DNA from 2 places in the Neorhizobium tomejilense genome. Region 1 is predicted to be linked to the other one. Evidence: riboswitches for the same ligand, from Rfam matches in the RefSeq annotation. Region 1 holds a riboswitch; the other holds the start of a gene.

Evidence for each region. A riboswitch is a leader RNA that binds a small molecule or an ion and turns the genes downstream of it on or off. The one in region 1 is predicted to bind S-adenosylmethionine.
Region 2: it holds a riboswitch for S-adenosylmethionine, as region 1 does, so the genes downstream of both, ACSQ3G_RS00605 (O-succinylhomoserine sulfhydrylase) here and metA (homoserine O-acetyltransferase MetA) in region 1, are expected to answer to the same signal.

What each region holds. Positions count from the first base shown of each region.
Region 1 covers NZ_CAXUSO020000001.1:3,683,139-3,691,212, forward strand. The annotation lists gene ACSQ3G_RS18360 (xanthine dehydrogenase family protein molybdopterin-binding subunit) at 1-339, shown strand, start outside; gene ACSQ3G_RS18365 (Isoquinoline 1-oxidoreductase subunit) at 353-1,006, shown strand; tRNA gene ACSQ3G_RS18370 (tRNA-Gly) at 1,200-1,274, shown strand; gene ACSQ3G_RS18375 (PAS domain S-box protein) at 1,554-3,305, shown strand; gene ACSQ3G_RS18380 (aldose epimerase family protein) at 3,396-4,418, opposite strand; gene ACSQ3G_RS18385 (vWA domain-containing protein) at 4,502-5,683, opposite strand; gene metA (homoserine O-acetyltransferase MetA) at 5,695-6,615, opposite strand; SAM riboswitch at 6,674-6,751, opposite strand; gene ACSQ3G_RS18395 (AAA family ATPase) at 6,805-7,644, opposite strand; gene ACSQ3G_RS18400 (thiamine diphosphokinase) at 7,739-8,074, shown strand, end outside.
Region 2 covers NZ_CAXUSO020000001.1:114,420-122,493, reverse strand. The annotation lists gene ACSQ3G_RS00620 (pyridoxal phosphate-dependent decarboxylase family protein) at 1-1,246, opposite strand, end outside; tRNA gene ACSQ3G_RS00615 (tRNA-Gly) at 1,402-1,475, opposite strand; gene ACSQ3G_RS00610 (2'-deoxycytidine 5'-triphosphate deaminase) at 1,529-2,623, opposite strand; SAM riboswitch at 2,697-2,775, shown strand; gene ACSQ3G_RS00605 (O-succinylhomoserine sulfhydrylase) at 2,819-4,003, shown strand; gene apaG (Co2+/Mg2+ efflux facilitator ApaG/CorD) at 4,176-4,568, shown strand; gene ACSQ3G_RS00595 (tannase/feruloyl esterase family alpha/beta hydrolase) at 4,684-6,270, shown strand; gene ACSQ3G_RS00590 (Hsp33 family molecular chaperone) at 6,309-7,298, opposite strand; gene argF (ornithine carbamoyltransferase) at 7,511-8,074, opposite strand, start outside.

The DNA of each region.
Region 1 (8,074 bases):
GTCTGGTGTGCGGTCGATTGCGGCGTCGCCGTCAATCCGAACGTCATCAAGGCGCAGATGGAAGGCGGCATCGGCTACGGCCTCGGCGCGGTTCTCTTCGACGCGGTGACCCTGGCCAAGGGCGGCAAGATCATGCAGTCGAACTTCCACGACTACCGCTCCATCCGCATCAACGAAATGCCGGACGTGGCGGTGGAGATCATCAAGTCGAGCGAAAAGCCGAGTGGCGTCGGCGAACCTGGCGTGCCGCCTGTCGGTCCGGCGGTTGCCAATGCCTGGCGTCGCCTGACCGGAGCGCCGGTCCGGCAGCTGCCTATCGTCAACATCGTTTCGGCCTGAGGATCAAACCCCGATGAATTGGAAACTCGCTATCACCGGCGTCGCTACCCTCTGTCTTTTCGTGGGTGTCGGCACGCTGCTGTCGCCCGCCTCGGTCGCCCAGGATGCCAAGACGGACGCCAAGACGCTGAAGCCCGCCACCTCCTTCGAGACGATCGCCAACCAGCGGGAACGCTCCGTGGCGCTCTTCCAGGAGGCCGGCAAGGTCATCCAGCACCCGCGCTGCGTCAACTGTCATCCGGCGACCGACCGCCCGCTGCAGGGCATCAACATGCACCCGCACCAGCCGCCGGTCGTCCGCGGCGACGGCGGCATGGGCCTGCCCGGCATGCAGTGCACCACCTGCCACAGCGCGGAAAACACGCCCGTTGTCGGCCAGGCCGACACGATCAAGAGCATTCCGGGCAATCCCGCCTGGCATCTCGCGCCGATCGAAATGGCCTGGGTCGGCAAATCGCTCGGCCAGATCTGCCAGCAGATCAAGGACCCGGCCCGCAACGGCGGCAAGACCATGGATCAGATCGTCGAGCACATGGCGCATGACGAACTGGTCGGCTGGGGCTGGAACCCGGGTGCCGGACGCGAACCGGTGCCGGGCACCCAGGCCGAATTCGGCGAGCTCATCAGCGCCTGGGTGAAGTCCGGAGCGGCCTGTCCGGCCTCCTGAGAATGAAGCAGCCGCCGGTTCCGGCCGGAACCGGCGGTTTGCAGGGGCTTTGGCGGGATCGCAATTTTTCTTGGCGCCAATCGTCATTTCCCTGTTGCATTTGAAAAAGGACTGGGCCATATAGCGCCCGTCGCCGGCAACGAGCCACGACGCCACGGTCAAGCTTCACTACCACGGACCGGTGGATTGATGAGCGGGTGTAGCTCAGTGGTAGAGCACAACCTTGCCAAGGTTGGGGTCGAGGGTTCGAATCCCTTCGCCCGCTCCAAATTCCCTTTTGAGACTATACTCTACCAGCCCGGCCACAGGGCCAAGACGCTCGACAGCGACGCCCCGATTGCAGACGCAAAGCGGGCGCTTCCCCTCCAGCACCTTTCCCCATGAATTTGACAACTTCCGCATATTCACCAAATGCGGGAGGTGCCATACTGGTTGCAACTACCCAGGCGATGTCGCGCCAGTGATTCGGGGGTTGAACCGGAGATGTGCCGTCGTGGAATCTCGCCCGCACCACCCAAAGCTCAGTGAGAAAACCGCTATTGAAACCATGCGACGCCTCGAGGGCATCGTCGCCTCTGCGATGGACGGGATCATCACTATTGACGACGAACAACGGGTGATCCTGTTCAATCCGGCCGCGGAGCGCATGTTCGGGCTGGCGGCCAACGAGGCGCTTGGCCAGCACATCTCCCGTTTCATGCCGGAACGCCATCGCCCGACCCACGCGGCGCATATTCATCGTTTCACCGAAACCGGCGTGACCACCCGCCAGATGGGATCGCTGGGTGCCATCAGCGGTTTGCGCGCCGACGGCCAGGAATTTCCGATCGAGGCGTCGATCTCGCAGGTGGAGATCGGCGGCGAGCGGCTGGCCACCGTCATCCTGCGCGATATCACCGAACGAAAGGCCGCCGAGGATGCCCTGCTGGAAAGCCGGCGGCGCATGGAGGGGATTGTGGAATCGGCGATGGACGCGCTGATCACCGTCGATGAAGGCCAGCGAATCGTGCTGTTCAACCCGGCCGCCGAGCGCATGTTCGGCATCGCAAGCGAGGATGCGATCGGCTCGCCGATCGAACGCTTCATCCCCGAGCGGTTTCGGCATGGGCATGCCGCACATATCCGCCTCTTCAAGGAGACCGGCGTTACAAACCGCCGGATGGGTGCATTGGGGGCGATCAGCGGCCTGCGCGCCAATGGCGAGGAATTCCCTGTCGAGGCATCGATCTCGCAAGTACAGATCGGCGACGGAAAGCTGGCAACGGTCATCTTGCGCGACATCACCGAACGCAAGGCCAACGAGGATTCCCGCCAGTTGCTGGCCCGCGAGGTCGATCACCGGGCCAAGAACGCTCTGGCGGTGGTGCAGGCCCTGGTCTCCCTGACCCGTGCCGAAACCAAGGAGGCTTTCATCGTCGCAGTTCGAGGCCGCGTTTCGGCGCTGAGCCGCGCCCATTCGCTGCTCGCGCAGAACCGGTGGGAGGGCGGAGATCTCGCAGCCGTCCTCACCGAGGAAACCCGGGCCTACCAGAGCGTCAACCAGCTGATGATTGGCGGGCCTTCAGTCACTCTCACCCCCAATGCCGTGCAGCCGGTCAGCCTCCTCATCCACGAGCTTGCCACCAACGCCGTCAAATACGGGGCATTGTCGGTCACGGAAGGGCGCGTCGATGTCTCCTGGCGCATCCTGCCCTCCCTGGAACTGGAGCTCCGCTGGACCGAGACCGGCGGGCCGGCGGTGCTGAAGCCTGAATCCAGGGGTTTCGGCTCCACCTTGGTGAGGGAAGTCGCCACCCGTCAATTGGCGGGCGAACTCGACATCAGCTGGCCAACTGCCGGTATGCGCCTGACCGCGATACTGCCCCGGTCTGTCTATCGACCCGACATTTCGGCCGGCTCGGTTGCTGGCGAAGAGGTCGCGCCGAGGTCATCGGAACCCGGCTCGGCGGGGCGGATACTTGTCGTCGAGGACGAGACCCTTATCGCCATGGAGCTCTGCAGCGAACTTGAATCGCGCGGCTGGGAAATTGTCGGACCGGCGGCAACTGCCGACGAAGCCATGCGGCTGGTCGACGGCTCGCAACTTCCCGACATCGCCGTCCTCGATGTCAATCTCGGGGGAAAGCCCGTCTACCCGTTTGCGGAATGGCTGCAGACCCATGGCGTGCCCTTCCTGTTCTGCACCGGATATGAGCAGCTCGACGATCACCACGGTTTCAGAAACCGGACGACCATCCGGAAACCAGTGAACATGGCGCTGCTGGAAGGCGAACTGCGCCGCATGATCCAGCCGACATAGCCGGAAAACGGCAAACGCCGCCGGCTTTCGGGCCGGCAGCGTCGTCAATTCGGGCTCAGATAATCCCGATCCGGACAAAGCCGGCAGCGATCATTGCTTTGAAAAAACATAGTCCGTTTCTTGCAGCAACACCTCGCCCGGCCGCAGCACCGCATTCGGGAAGTTGGCGTGGTTGATGGCATCCGGCCAGACCTGGGTTTCGAGGCAGAACCCGGCGAATGGGCCATAGCGGCGCCCATCGAGGCCCTCTGCGGGAATCTGCGACAGCTTGAAGGCGGCATAGAGCTGCACGCCCGGCTCGGTGGTGCGAACTTCTAGCGACACGCCGGAATGGATGCTGCGCGCCAAAGCCACGGAACGCTTGAGGGTACGCTCCGGCGACAGGCAGAAGTTATGATCGAACAGGACCTGGGCATCGCCGTCGAACCGCTTCATCGGCCCCATGTCGCGCAGGTCGAAGGGCGTCCCCGCGACCGCCATCAGTTCGCCGGTCGGCACCTGCTTGTCGTCAAAGACCAGTACATGGTCGGCGGCAATCATGATGTCGTGATCGAGCGCATCCTCGTGGCCGTCGAGATTGAAATAGGTATGCTGGCAGATATTGGCGAGCGTCGGCTGATCCGTGGTGGATTGGTAGACAACGGAAAGAGCGCCGTCGCTCTTGAGTTGGTACGTCGCCGTGACCGTGCAGTTTCCCGGATAGCCGGCACGGCCGTCGGGATCGGTGATCCGCAGCACCACCTTGTCGGCCGCATATTCGACGATCGTCCAGTTGCTGCGGCCGATGCCGTCCGAGCCGCCATGGAGATGGGTCACGCCCCGCTCGTTCAGTTCCAGCTGATATTGCTTGCCGTCCAGCACGAAGCGGCCGCCGCCGATACGGTTGGACGAACGGCCGGGCGTCGCGCCGAAATAAGGAGAATGGTTCAGGTAGTCGTCAAACCGTTCGAAACCGAGCACGAGCGGCGGCTGATGGCCGTCGAGCCTGAGGTCCTGGATCACCGCACCCCAGGTGATGACATTAGCGGTGAGCCCGCCGCCGGAGATCCTGACACGATAGACGGTTTCGCCCTTTTCCGTGGTGCCGAAAACTTCGAAATTCTGGTCCGCCATGAGATTACTCCTCCACCGATATGTTTGCGGCAACCTGCGCGATTTGGCGGCGACCCGCAACGCCATGGAGAAGAAAAAAGGCTCTAGCGCGTGAGCGCACGCGTCGCCTGTTCCAATCCGCCGAGCGTCAGCGGGAACATCCGCTCGGTCATCAGCTGCCGCATGAAGCCGATCGAGGTCGTATGGCTCCAATGGTCCTGCGGCACCGGGTTGAGCCAGACGCAGCGGTGGAAATGCTCGGTGACGCGCCTTATCCAGGCCTCGCCCGGCTCCTGGTTCCAGTGCTCCACGGAGCCGCCCGCATGGGTGATCTCATAGGGGCTCATCGAGGCATCTCCGACGAAGATCACCTTGTAGTCGGCGCCATAGCTGCGGATCAGGTCGAGCGTCGGCGTCCGCTCCGACCGGCGGCCGTTCTCCTTCCAGACGCCTTCATAGAGGCAATTGTGGAAGTAGAAATGCTCCATATGCTTGAACTCGGCGCGGGCTGCCGAGAACAACTCCTCGACCACCCGGATATGGTCGTCCATCGAGCCGCCGACATCGAAGAACATCAGCAGCTTCACCGCATTGCGCCGTTCCGGCCGGGTCTGGACGTCGAGATAACCGTGTTCGGCGGTGGAGCGGATCGTACCGGCCAGGTCGAGTTCTTCGACCGCCCCTTCCCGCACCCAGCGGCGCAGCCGCTTCAGCGCCAGCTTGATATTGCGGGTGCCGAGCTCCACCTTGTCGTCGAAATCGGCAAACTCGCGTTTGTCCCAGACTTTTACCGCCCGGCGGTGGCGGGACTGGTCCTGGCCGATCCGCACGCCTTCCGGGTTATAGCCATAGGCCCCGAAAGGGGAGGTGCCGCCGGTGCCGATCCATTTCGAGCCGCCCTGATGCCGGCCCTTCTGCTCCTCCAGCCGCTGGCGCAGCGTCTCCATCAGCTTCTCGAAACCGCCGAGCGCCTCGACGAGCTTCTTCTCTTCGTCGGTGAGATGTTTCTCGGTGAGCCTGCGCAGCCATTCTTCGGGGATGCTGGCGACGTCCAGACCGGGCTCCCCGGAGACCGCCTCGAGCCCTCGGAAATAGGCCGAAAAGACCCGGTCGAACTTGTCGATATGCCGCTCGTCCTTCACCAGCGCCGTGCGGGCGAGAAAGTAGAAGGCTTCCACGTCGAAATCCGCGATCCCTTCCGCCATGCCTTCGAGAAGGTCGAGGAATTCCCGGAGCGTCACCGGGATCTTCGCTTCCTTGAGGTGAAGGAAGAAGGGAATGAACATCGCGTCGAAACCTATTCGGTACCGATCTTCTCCAGGTCGTAAGGGGTCGTCTGGTAGATCTCGTTGATCCAGTTGCCGAACAGAAGATGTGCATGGCTGCGCCAACGGTTCAAGGGCGTCAGCGTATCGTCGTTATGCGGGAAGTAGTTATGCGGCATCTTGATCGGCACGCCGGCATTGACGTCCCGGAAATATTCGTCCGCCAGCGAGGTCGAATCGTATTCCACATGGTTGAACATGTAGAGCCGCTTGCCGGCTTTCTCATGCACCAGGCAGATGCCCATTTCCTCGGATTCCATCAGGATTTCGAGGTCCGGGTTCCTCTCGATGTCGGCGCGGCGGACTTCCGTCCAGCGCGACACCGGAACCTGGAAATCGTCCGAAAAGCCGTTGAGATAGATCGAGGACGGCACCAGGTTGCGGTGGCGATAGACGCCGAACGCTTTTTCCTTGAGCTCGTATTTCGGCACACCATGGAAATGGTAGATCGCCGCCATCGCGCCCCAGCAGACATTCATGGTCGAATGTACGTTGGTCGCCGTCCAGTCGAGGATTTGTCTCATCTCGTCCCAATAGGTGACGTCCTCGAAGGGAAGCGTCTCGATCGGCGCGCCGGTGATGATGAAACCGTCGAACTTGCGGTGTTTCACCTCTTCCCAGGTCTCGTAGAAGGACAGGAGGTGATCTTCCGAGGTGTTCTTGGCCTTGTGGCCGCCGACGCGGATCAGCGAGAACTCGACCTGCAGGGGCGAGGCGCCGACGAGGCGCGCCATCTGCAGCTCGGTCTTGATCTTGTTCGGCATGAGATTGAGGAGCCCGATCTGCAGCGGACGAATGTCCTGCCGTACAGCCATGGTTTCGGTCAGCACCCGCACGCCTTCGGAAACGAGCGTAGTGAATGCGGGCAGCGTATCGGGAATTTTGATCGGCATGTCTCAACCCAACAAAAATAAAACCGGCGGCAAAATAAATCGCGACCGGTCCGTGGGAAGACATCTTCTCGCGGCCCTTTAGCGACTTTTTTAACGTGGCTGCAAGCCGGCCGGCCAAATCACCACGAATTCTCGAAAGTTCAAATACGCCTTGCTACGACCGGCGTCAATGGGAGCATAATCTTCCGCTCACCGCTCCCGCCGCGCCAGGAAGGCCATCCGCTCGAAGAGATGCACGTCCTGCTCGTTCTTGAGGAGAGCGCCATGCAGCTTCGGCAGCGCGTTCTTGACGTCGCCGCGCAGGTCCGACGGATCGACATCGTCCGAGACCAGCAGCCGGATCCAGTCGAGCGCTTCGGAGGTCGAGGGCTTCTTCTTCAGCCCCGGCATCTCGCGGATCTCGTAGAACTGAGTGAGCGCGTTGCGCACCAGCGCCTGCTTGATGCCGGGATAATGGACCTCGACGATGCGGGCGAGCGTATCCACGTCAGGGAAGCGGATATAGTGGAAGAAACAGCGGCGCAGGAAGGCGTCCGGCAGTTCCTTCTCGTTGTTGGAGGTAATGATGACGATCGGCCGGACCTTGGCGCGCACCATCTCGCCGGTCTCGTAGACATGGAATTCCATGCGGTCGAGTTCCTGCAGCAGGTCGTTCGGGAACTCGATATCGGCCTTGTCGATCTCGTCGATCAACAGGACGAGCTTCCTGTCGGAGGCAAAGGCCTGCCACAGCTTGCCGCGGCGGATATAGTTGGCCACGTCATGGACGCGTTCGTCGCCGAGCTGGCTGTCGCGGAGCCGCGACACGGCGTCGTATTCGTAGAGCCCCTGCTGTGCCTTGGTGGTGGACTTGATGTTCCACTCGATCAGATCGAGCCCGAGGGCGGCGGCCACCTGCCGCGCAAGCTCGGTCTTGCCGGTGCCGGGCTCGCCTTTCACCAGCAGCGGACGTTCGAGCCGGATCGCAGCATTGACCGCCACCATCAGATCCTTGTCGGCAATATAGTCCGCTGTACCCTGAAACTGCATCTCGTGATCCTGATCGGTAAACGCGCCGCAAACTAAAAGCTCACCCGTGGCGGTGCAACAGCTTTCCCTTTCCACCGGCTTTGCGCTATGGGCAATGCACATGACCCATTCGACCTTCACCATTCTGCTCGGCGGCAATTTGCGCGTCACCGATCGCCTGCGGGACACGATCGCCGGCAGCCGCTTCATCGCGGCCGATAGCGGCATGCGCCATGCGTCAGCACTCGGCGTGAAGCCTGAACTCTGGGTCGGCGATTTCGATTCCTCCGACGCCGCGCTGATCGCGCAGTTCCCGCATGTCGAGCGGCAGGCCTTTCCGCCGGCCAAGAACGAGACGGACGGTGAGATCGCAACGGCCGAAGCCATCGAACGCGGCGCGACGAGGCTGATCCTTGCCGGCGCGCTCGGCGGCGAGCGCAGCGACCATGCG
Region 2 (8,074 bases), 3.6 Mb from region 1:
CAATGGTTCTTCTCGTCACCTCGTCGGCATCGGTGGTCGAGAGATCCGAGCCGAAGCGGCAGATCACCTGATTGAGGTCGACGTCGTTCAGGATCTCGATCCCCGGCTCGCACGACAGATGTTCGGCAATGATCCGCGCGGCGGAACAGCAACCTTCGACGAGACGGGCGATGCCGTTTCGGCCGAGGTGCTTCATCATTGCCCAGGTCGCGAAGCCGCGTGCTCGCCTCGAAAGCTCCGGCACGTAGTGCGACGGGTCCCGCTCCCCTTCCGCCGCGATGGGGAGGTAGCTGGCAGCGATCGTCATGGCCCGCCGGTGGGCGACTTCGTCCCTTACAATCGCATAGCCGCTGTCATAGGGGGTCTGAAGCCACTTGTGGCCGTCGGTGGCCCAGCTATCCGCCAACTCCACTCCAGGACAAAGATGCCGTGTCGACGGCGAAGCCTTGGCCCATAGACCAAATGCGCCGTCCACATGTACCCAAGCATCCCTGCTCCTCGCGACCGGGATAAGTTCCGCGAACGGATCGAAGGCTCCAGTATTGATCTGCCCGGCCTGAAGGATGGCGATCATTGGACCAGCCGCCTTGTTGACCACCTCCTCGAAATGCCCGGCAAGAATACGCCCCTGTCTGTCCGTGGCGACCCGGACGACGCGATCATGCCCAAGTCCCAGGAACTGCAAGGCTGAGAAAACGGTGGTGTGGGCATCGTCACCAACGACAACGGTGATCGGCGGCGCACCGAATAGCCCGTCTGCATCGACGTTCCAGCCAATGCGACGAAGCACCTCGCCTCTCGCGGCGGCCAGGCAGCTGAAATTAGCAACCGTCGCTCCCGTGACGAAACCCACGGAGCATTGAGCAGGCAAGCCCAGAACGTCCAAGAGCCAGGTCGCCGCCACCTTCTCGAAAGACGCGGCGGCAGGGGACGCGGTGTGATTACCCGCATTCTGTCCCCAGGCGCTTGTCAGGAAGTCTGCCGCCACGCCCATCGGATGTGAGCCGCCGATCACCCAGCCGAAAAAACGCGGGCCCGTCATGCGATGGAGACCCGGCTCAGCCTTTTCCACGAGATGCTGAAGGACGTCCTCCATCGCCAGCGTCTCCTCCTGGAGCTCTTCGACGAGCGTCGCCAGACATTCCTGGTATTGCAGTTGCGGCCGGTGGAGCTGAGGATCTGCCTGGCGGAACCCGGCGGCCAGATGCGCCGCCTGCGCGAAAAGTGCGTCTATGCCCTCAGCCATGGACCCTACCTCCGTGTCGTCGGGACTGGGCAGCTATCTGCGCCAAGCTACCACACGATGCGCAATTCCCCTAACCCTCGCAGTCCCATCATCGACTCATGGGGCGATAAATGGCCCTTTGGGCTGAAAGGCAGCGGGGGCGTGCGGCGGGAAAGTGGAGCGGGTGAAGGGAATCGAACCCTCGTATTCAGCTTGGGAAGCTGCTGCTCTACCATTGAGCTACACCCGCGTCGGTCTGCAGATTTCCAACAGACGGCATCGACTGTCAAGCCGGAGGTGGTGTCAGACGCGAAAATGCTTCGAGAGCTTCAGGCCCTGTGCCTGATAGTTCGAGCCGAGGCCTGCGCCGTACATGCCTTCGGGTTTTTCCAGCATGTGTTCGTAGACCAGGCGGCCGACGATCTGGCCGTCTTCGAGGATGAAGGGTACTTCGTGGCTGCGCACCTCGAGCACCGCCCGGCTGCCCCGTCCCCCTGCCGCCTCATGGCCGAAGCCGGGATCGAAGAAGCCGGCATAGTGGACGCGGAACTCGCCGACCAGCGGATCGAAGGGCGTCATCTCGGCCGCATAAAGCGGCGGCACGTGCACCGCCTCGCGCGAGACGAGGATATAGAACTCGTCGGGATCGAGAATAAGCTCGTTGCGGCCGCGGCTGTAAAGCGGCTCCCAGAAATCGAAGATGTCGTGCTGCGCCTTCTTGTCGACATCGACGACGGCCGTGTGGTGTTTGCCGCGATAACCGATCAGGCCGACGCTGTCGCCGGAAAGATCGATCGACAGGGCGATGCCGCCACCCGAGACATTCGGCTTGGCGGAGGCGACCAGGGTTTCGTCGTTATGGAGTTGCAGAAGGTCCGGCTCGCCGAGCAGCGCGTTGCCGACGCGGAAACGGATCTGCGACAGGCGCGAACCGCGGCGCACCACGATCGGGAACGTACGCGGCGAGATTTCCAGGTAGAGCGGGCCGGAGTAGCCGGCCGGGATCTTGTCGAATTCCTGCGCGTAATCGGTGATCACGCGGGTGAAAATATCGAGCCGGCCGGTGGAGCTTTTCGGATTGGCGGAGGCGGACATATTGGCCGGCAGGTCGAGCCGTTCCATCAGCGGCACGATATAGACGCAGCCGGTTTCCAGCACCGCGGCTTCCGAGAGGTCGATCACGTGCAGCTTCAGCCGATCGAGCTTGTCGGAGACCAGGCTCGTCGGACCGGGCATGAAGCTCGCGCGGACGCGGAATGCCTTGGCGCCTAGGCGCAGGTCGAGGCTGGCGGGCTGAACCTGATCCAGGTCGAGCTCCCGCTCGGAGATCAGCCGCCCACTGTCGAAAAGTGCCGCGATCGCGCGGTCCGCCAAGATTCCTGTTTCGCGAGCCATCATGTCTCTCTCAAGTTTTCGACGCGACAAAACCAAATGCGAGCCATTGACGCAAGCGGGGCGCGGCGCTATGCCAATCTTATCCCGTGGTGATTTGGCCGGTCGGCTTGCAGCCACGTTAAATAAGTGGCTAAAAAGACCGGGTGCGAAACCGGTCTGCTTATGCGACCGGTTTTTTTGTTCTGAAAGAGGACACGCATGACTAACAAATGGCGCCCGGCAACCCAGCTCGTACACGGCGGCACGTTGCGTTCGCAATATGGCGAAACCTCGGAAGCGATCTTCCTGACCCAGGGTTTTGTCTATGACACGTCGGAAGCGGCCGAAGCCCGCTTCAAGGGCGAGACAGACGGCTTCATCTACGCGCGTTACGGCAGCCCCACCAACGACATGTTCGAAAAGCGCATGTGCATGCTGGAAGGCGCCGAAGACGCACGCGCCACCGCCTCGGGCATGGCGGCCGTCACCGCCGCGATCCTCTGCCAGCTGAAGGCCGGCGACCATATCGTTGCGGCCCGCGCCTTGTTCGGCTCCTGCCGCTGGGTGGTCGAGACGCTCGCTCCGAAATACGGCATCGAATGCACCCTGGTCGATGGCCGCTTCCTGGAGAATTGGGAAAAGGCGATCACGCCGAAGACCAAGGTGTTCTTCCTGGAAAGCCCGACCAATCCGACGCTCGAAGTGGTCGATATTGCTGGCGTCGCCAGGCTCGCCAACCAGATCGGCGCCAAGGTCGTCGTCGACAACGTGTTTGCGACCCCGCTCTACCAGAAGCCGCTGGAACTCGGCGCGCATATCGTCGTCTATTCCGCGACCAAGCATATCGACGGCCAGGGCCGCTGCCTCGGCGGCGTCGTGCTTTCCGACAAGGAATGGATCGACGAGAACCTGCACGACTATTTCCGCCATACCGGCCCGGCGATGTCGCCGTTCAATGCCTGGACGCTGCTGAAGGGCATCGAGACCCTGCCGCTGCGCGTCAAGCAGCAGACGGAAAGCGCCTCGAAGATCGCCGATTTCCTCGCCGACCAGAAGCAGGTGGCCCGGGTCATCTATCCCGGCCGCAAGGACCATCCTCAGGCCGATATCATCGCCCGTCAGATGAAGGCAGGCTCGACACTCGTCTGCTTCGAATTGAAGGGCGGCAAGGAAGCTGCCTTCAAGCTGCAGAATGCGTTGGAAATCGTCAAGATTTCCAACAATCTCGGCGATTCCAAGAGCCTGATCACCCATCCGGCGACGACGACGCACAAGAACCTCACGGACGAGGCCCGTGCCGAACTCGGCATCTCGCCCGGCACCGTGCGCCTGTCGGCCGGTATCGAGGATACCGACGACCTGATCGAGGATTTCGCCCGGGCGCTTTCCAAGGCCGGCGTGTAAGCGTTCGCTTTTCAAGATAGTGGCCGGGGTGGTGGATCGACCAGAAATTCACCATCCCGGTTATCCTTAACTTCAACAAATGCTCACACTCGGTTGTTCAAACCGCGAGATTTCTTGACGTTGCGGCGCCTCTGTACAATATCGAACCAAGTTAGATTTGTTGAGGTGTCGCATGTATCGCGCCCGGACAAGAGATATCGATGTCGCCGTCGAACCCTACTATCTGGAGGAGCAATCCAATCCGGAAGAGAGCCGCTATGTCTGGGGCTATCGCATCGTCATCGAAAACCATTCGACGCTCACCGTGCAGCTGGTGCATCGCTACTGGCACATCACCGACCAGAACGGCATCGTCGACGAAGTGGACGGGCCGGGGGTCGTCGGCGAGCAGCCGCGGCTGAAGCCGGGCGACAGCTACGAATATTCCTCGGGCTGTCCTCTCGACACACCATCCGGCCTGATGTTCGGCCATTACGACATGCAGACCGACGAAGGCGAGACCTTCGAGGTGACGATCCCGGCTTTCTCCCTGGATTCACCGGGCCTGATGCGCGTCCTCAACTAAACCGCGCTACCGACGACAACCTGCAGGTTATGGGTGGCGTCGGTTTTTCTATTTGTTACCCCTTCCCTCCTGCGGCATCTTGACGTGGTCAACCGGTCTTTGGGAGGAGAACTTGATGACACGATCGCTTCAGCGGGCCTTTCTGCTGGCGCCCTGCGCCTTTCTGGCGGTTGCGGCCTTCACCCCGGCACTCGCACAAAACAAGAGCAGTTTCATCGATCAGAAGGACAGGCCGGATTTCGCTTCCGCCACCGTGTCGCCGCAGATCGCCTGCGGCATGCTGAACGGCCAATCCTTTGCCGAGGTCACGGCGCTGAAAGCCACGCATATGGCCGGCGTGGGAACGGTCCCCGGCCATTGCCAGGTGACCGGCTATATCCGGCCGCAGGTTCGCTTCGAGATCACCCTGCCGGACAACTGGAACCGGCGGCTCTATATGTTCGGCAATGGCGGCTACGCGGGCGAGGACCTTGCGGCACCTTCACGGGTCGCCACCCGCAATGCGGCGCTTTCGAAAGGCTTCCTCACCGTCCAGCAGAATACCGGCCACGATGCGGCCACCTACAAGCTCGGGGATTTTGCACAAGACCTTGACCTCTTGATCGACTACGGCTCACGCGCGGTGCATGTGACGGTCGACACCGCCAAGGCGATTGCCGCGCGTTATTACGACCGGCATCCCTCCTTCTCCTACTGGGATGGCTGCTCGACCGGCGGACGCCAGGGCCTGATGGCGGCGCAGCGCTATCCGGCCGATTTCGACGGCATCCTCGCCGGAGCTCCAGTTCTCGATCTCACCAATACGCAGATCTGGGGCGTCTGGAATGCGCGGGCTCTGCTCAAGGCGCCGATCAGCCGGGCTCAGCTTCCGGTGCTCGCCGAGGCGGTGATGGACAAATGCGATGCGATCGACGGTGCCAGGGACGGGCTGATCGCCGATCCCCGTCAATGCAATTTCGATCCGGCCAAGGATCTGAAGACATGTGAGGCAGGCGGTGCCGACTGCTTTACGTCGGCGCAGGTGGAAACGCTGAAGTCGCTCGCCGGCGGGGTGAAGATCAAGGGGGAGACGATTTTCCCCGGCGTACAGTTCGGCACCGAGGGTGTCGATCCGACCGGTGTGAGCGGCTGGGACATGTGGATGGTATCCGAGCAGGGACCGAGCCGGCAGCTGGCCTATGGCGAGACCTTCGTCAAGAACATGGCGATGCTGCCCGCCTCCGGAAAGGCGATCGACTGGAAGACGTTCGACTTCGATAGCGAATATCCGAAGATCGGCGCGATCCGCGAGATCGTCGACGCCACCAACCCGGATCTCAGCGAATTCCAAAAGCGTGGCGGGCGGATGATCACCTATTTCGGCTGGTCCGACCCGGCGCTCAACCCGATGATGGGCGTCAACTATTATGAAGCCGTCCGCAAACAGATGGGCGCCGAGCGGACGGCGGATTTCTACCGCCTGTTCATGGTGCCCGGCATGTTCCACTGCACCGCGGGTTACGGCACGGATGTCTTCGATGCCTTCACGCCGCTGATGGACTGGGTGGAGAACGGCAAGGCGCCGACGGTGATCCAGGCGAAGCAGATCAAGGAGGGTAAGCCGGTGATGACGCGTCCGCTCTGCCCCTATCCCCAATCAGCCAGATATTCCGGCAGCGGCGACCTGAAAGACGGCGCGAACTTCGAATGCAAGATGCCTTGACGTGAAAACGGCGGGAGGAAACTCCCGCCGTTCGATAATCAGGCTGCGGCGAATTCATCCGCCTTGTAGCGATAGGTGGTCGAGCAGAACTCGCAGGTGACGGCGATCTCGCCATCTTCCTCGCTCGCCTCGATCTCCTCGGCAGAGAACCCCGAGAGAACGCCCTTGATCTTGTCGCGCGAGCAGCTGCAGCGATCGAACACCGGGTGCGGCGCATAGACCCGCACGCCGCGCTCATGGAACAGGCGAAACAGCAGCCGTTCGATTGCGACCCGCGGGTCTGTCAGCTCGTCGGTGTCGATCGTTTCCACCAGCGTGCGGGCTTCGGCCCAGGAATCGTCCTCGGTGAACTCGAAATCGCGCTCGTCACCATCGCCGCCATGCAGGTCCGGCTGACGCATGCGCTCAGGCGCGTGCGGCAGGAACTGCGCGACAAGCCCGCCTGCCCGCCAGTTGTGACGCGGCTTGCCATCGGCATCGCGGTCGAAGAGTTCGGCAACGCCCAGGCGGACCCTGGTCGGGATCTGCTCCGACTGACGGAAATAGACGCCGGCAATCTCCTCGAGCGATGAGCCGTCCATCGGCACGATGCCTTGATACGGCTGCATGCCGCGGCCCTGGTCGATGGTGAACGCAAGCACTCCCTGCCCGAGAAGATCGGGCGGCGAAGTTTTGCCTTCCTCGACAGCAGCGGCCAGCGCCTCTTCATCATAACGGGCATAGGCACGAAGGCTGTCGGGCGTCGAGAAATCCGCGACCAGCAGATCGACCGGGCCGTCTCCCTTGGTCTGCACCGTGAACTTGCCATCGAATTTCAGCGAGGTGCCGAGCAGGGCCGTCAGCACGATCGCCTCGGCAAGCAGCCGCGCGACCGGGCCCGGATATTCGTGACGGCTGAGGATGGAGTTGAGCAGCGGCCCGAGCTGGACCGCACGGCCGCGCACGTCGAGACCTTCCACCTGGAAGGGAACGACCCGATCGTCTCCGGCAAAGTCGAGTTCGTTGAGTTCCACAGTCGCTTCCGCCATGACTTCACTCCTTCGCGCCGACCCAAACCTTTACACAAGCGCCAGCCCAAGCGGAACCGCTGGCCGGAGGAAAAGACGTCGACGATGTGTGTTGAAACGCCAGTCCAGAAGACGGCGTATTGTTGAAAGCCGACAAATGGGGGATTGCGGGGCGGAAATCAAGGTTGATTGCCGCCGCCGGCTCTCCGCGTCCTCCATCCGGGACGTTGAACTCAGACGGCGCCGAAGCACCAGGCGAGAATGGACTTCTGCGCGTGCAGGCGGTTTTCCGCCTCGTCGAAGACGACCGACTGCGGCCCGTCGATCACCTCGTCGGTGACTTCCTCGCCGCGATGGGCCGGCAGGCAGTGCATGAACAGCGCATCCTTGTCGGCACGCTTCATGAGGTCGGCATTGACCTGGAACGGCTGGAAGACGTTGTGGCCGCGTGCCTTGTGCTCCTGGTTCATCGACACCCACGTGTCGGTAACGATGCAATCGGCGCCGGCAACCGCCTTTTCGGCATCATGGCAAAGCATGATGTTGCCGCCGTTGTTGCGTGCCCAGTTGAGGAACTTGTCGGAGGGTTCCGAGCCCATCGGCACCGCCATGTTCATGCGATAGCCGAAACGGGCGGCACCTTCGACGAAGGAATGCAGCACGTTGTTGCCGTCGCCGGTCCAGGCGACCGTCTTGCCGGCGATCGGCCCGCGATGCTCCTCGAAGGTCATGATATCGGCCATGATCTGGCAGGGATGCGTGTCGTCGGTCAGGGCGTTGATGACCGGCACGGTCGC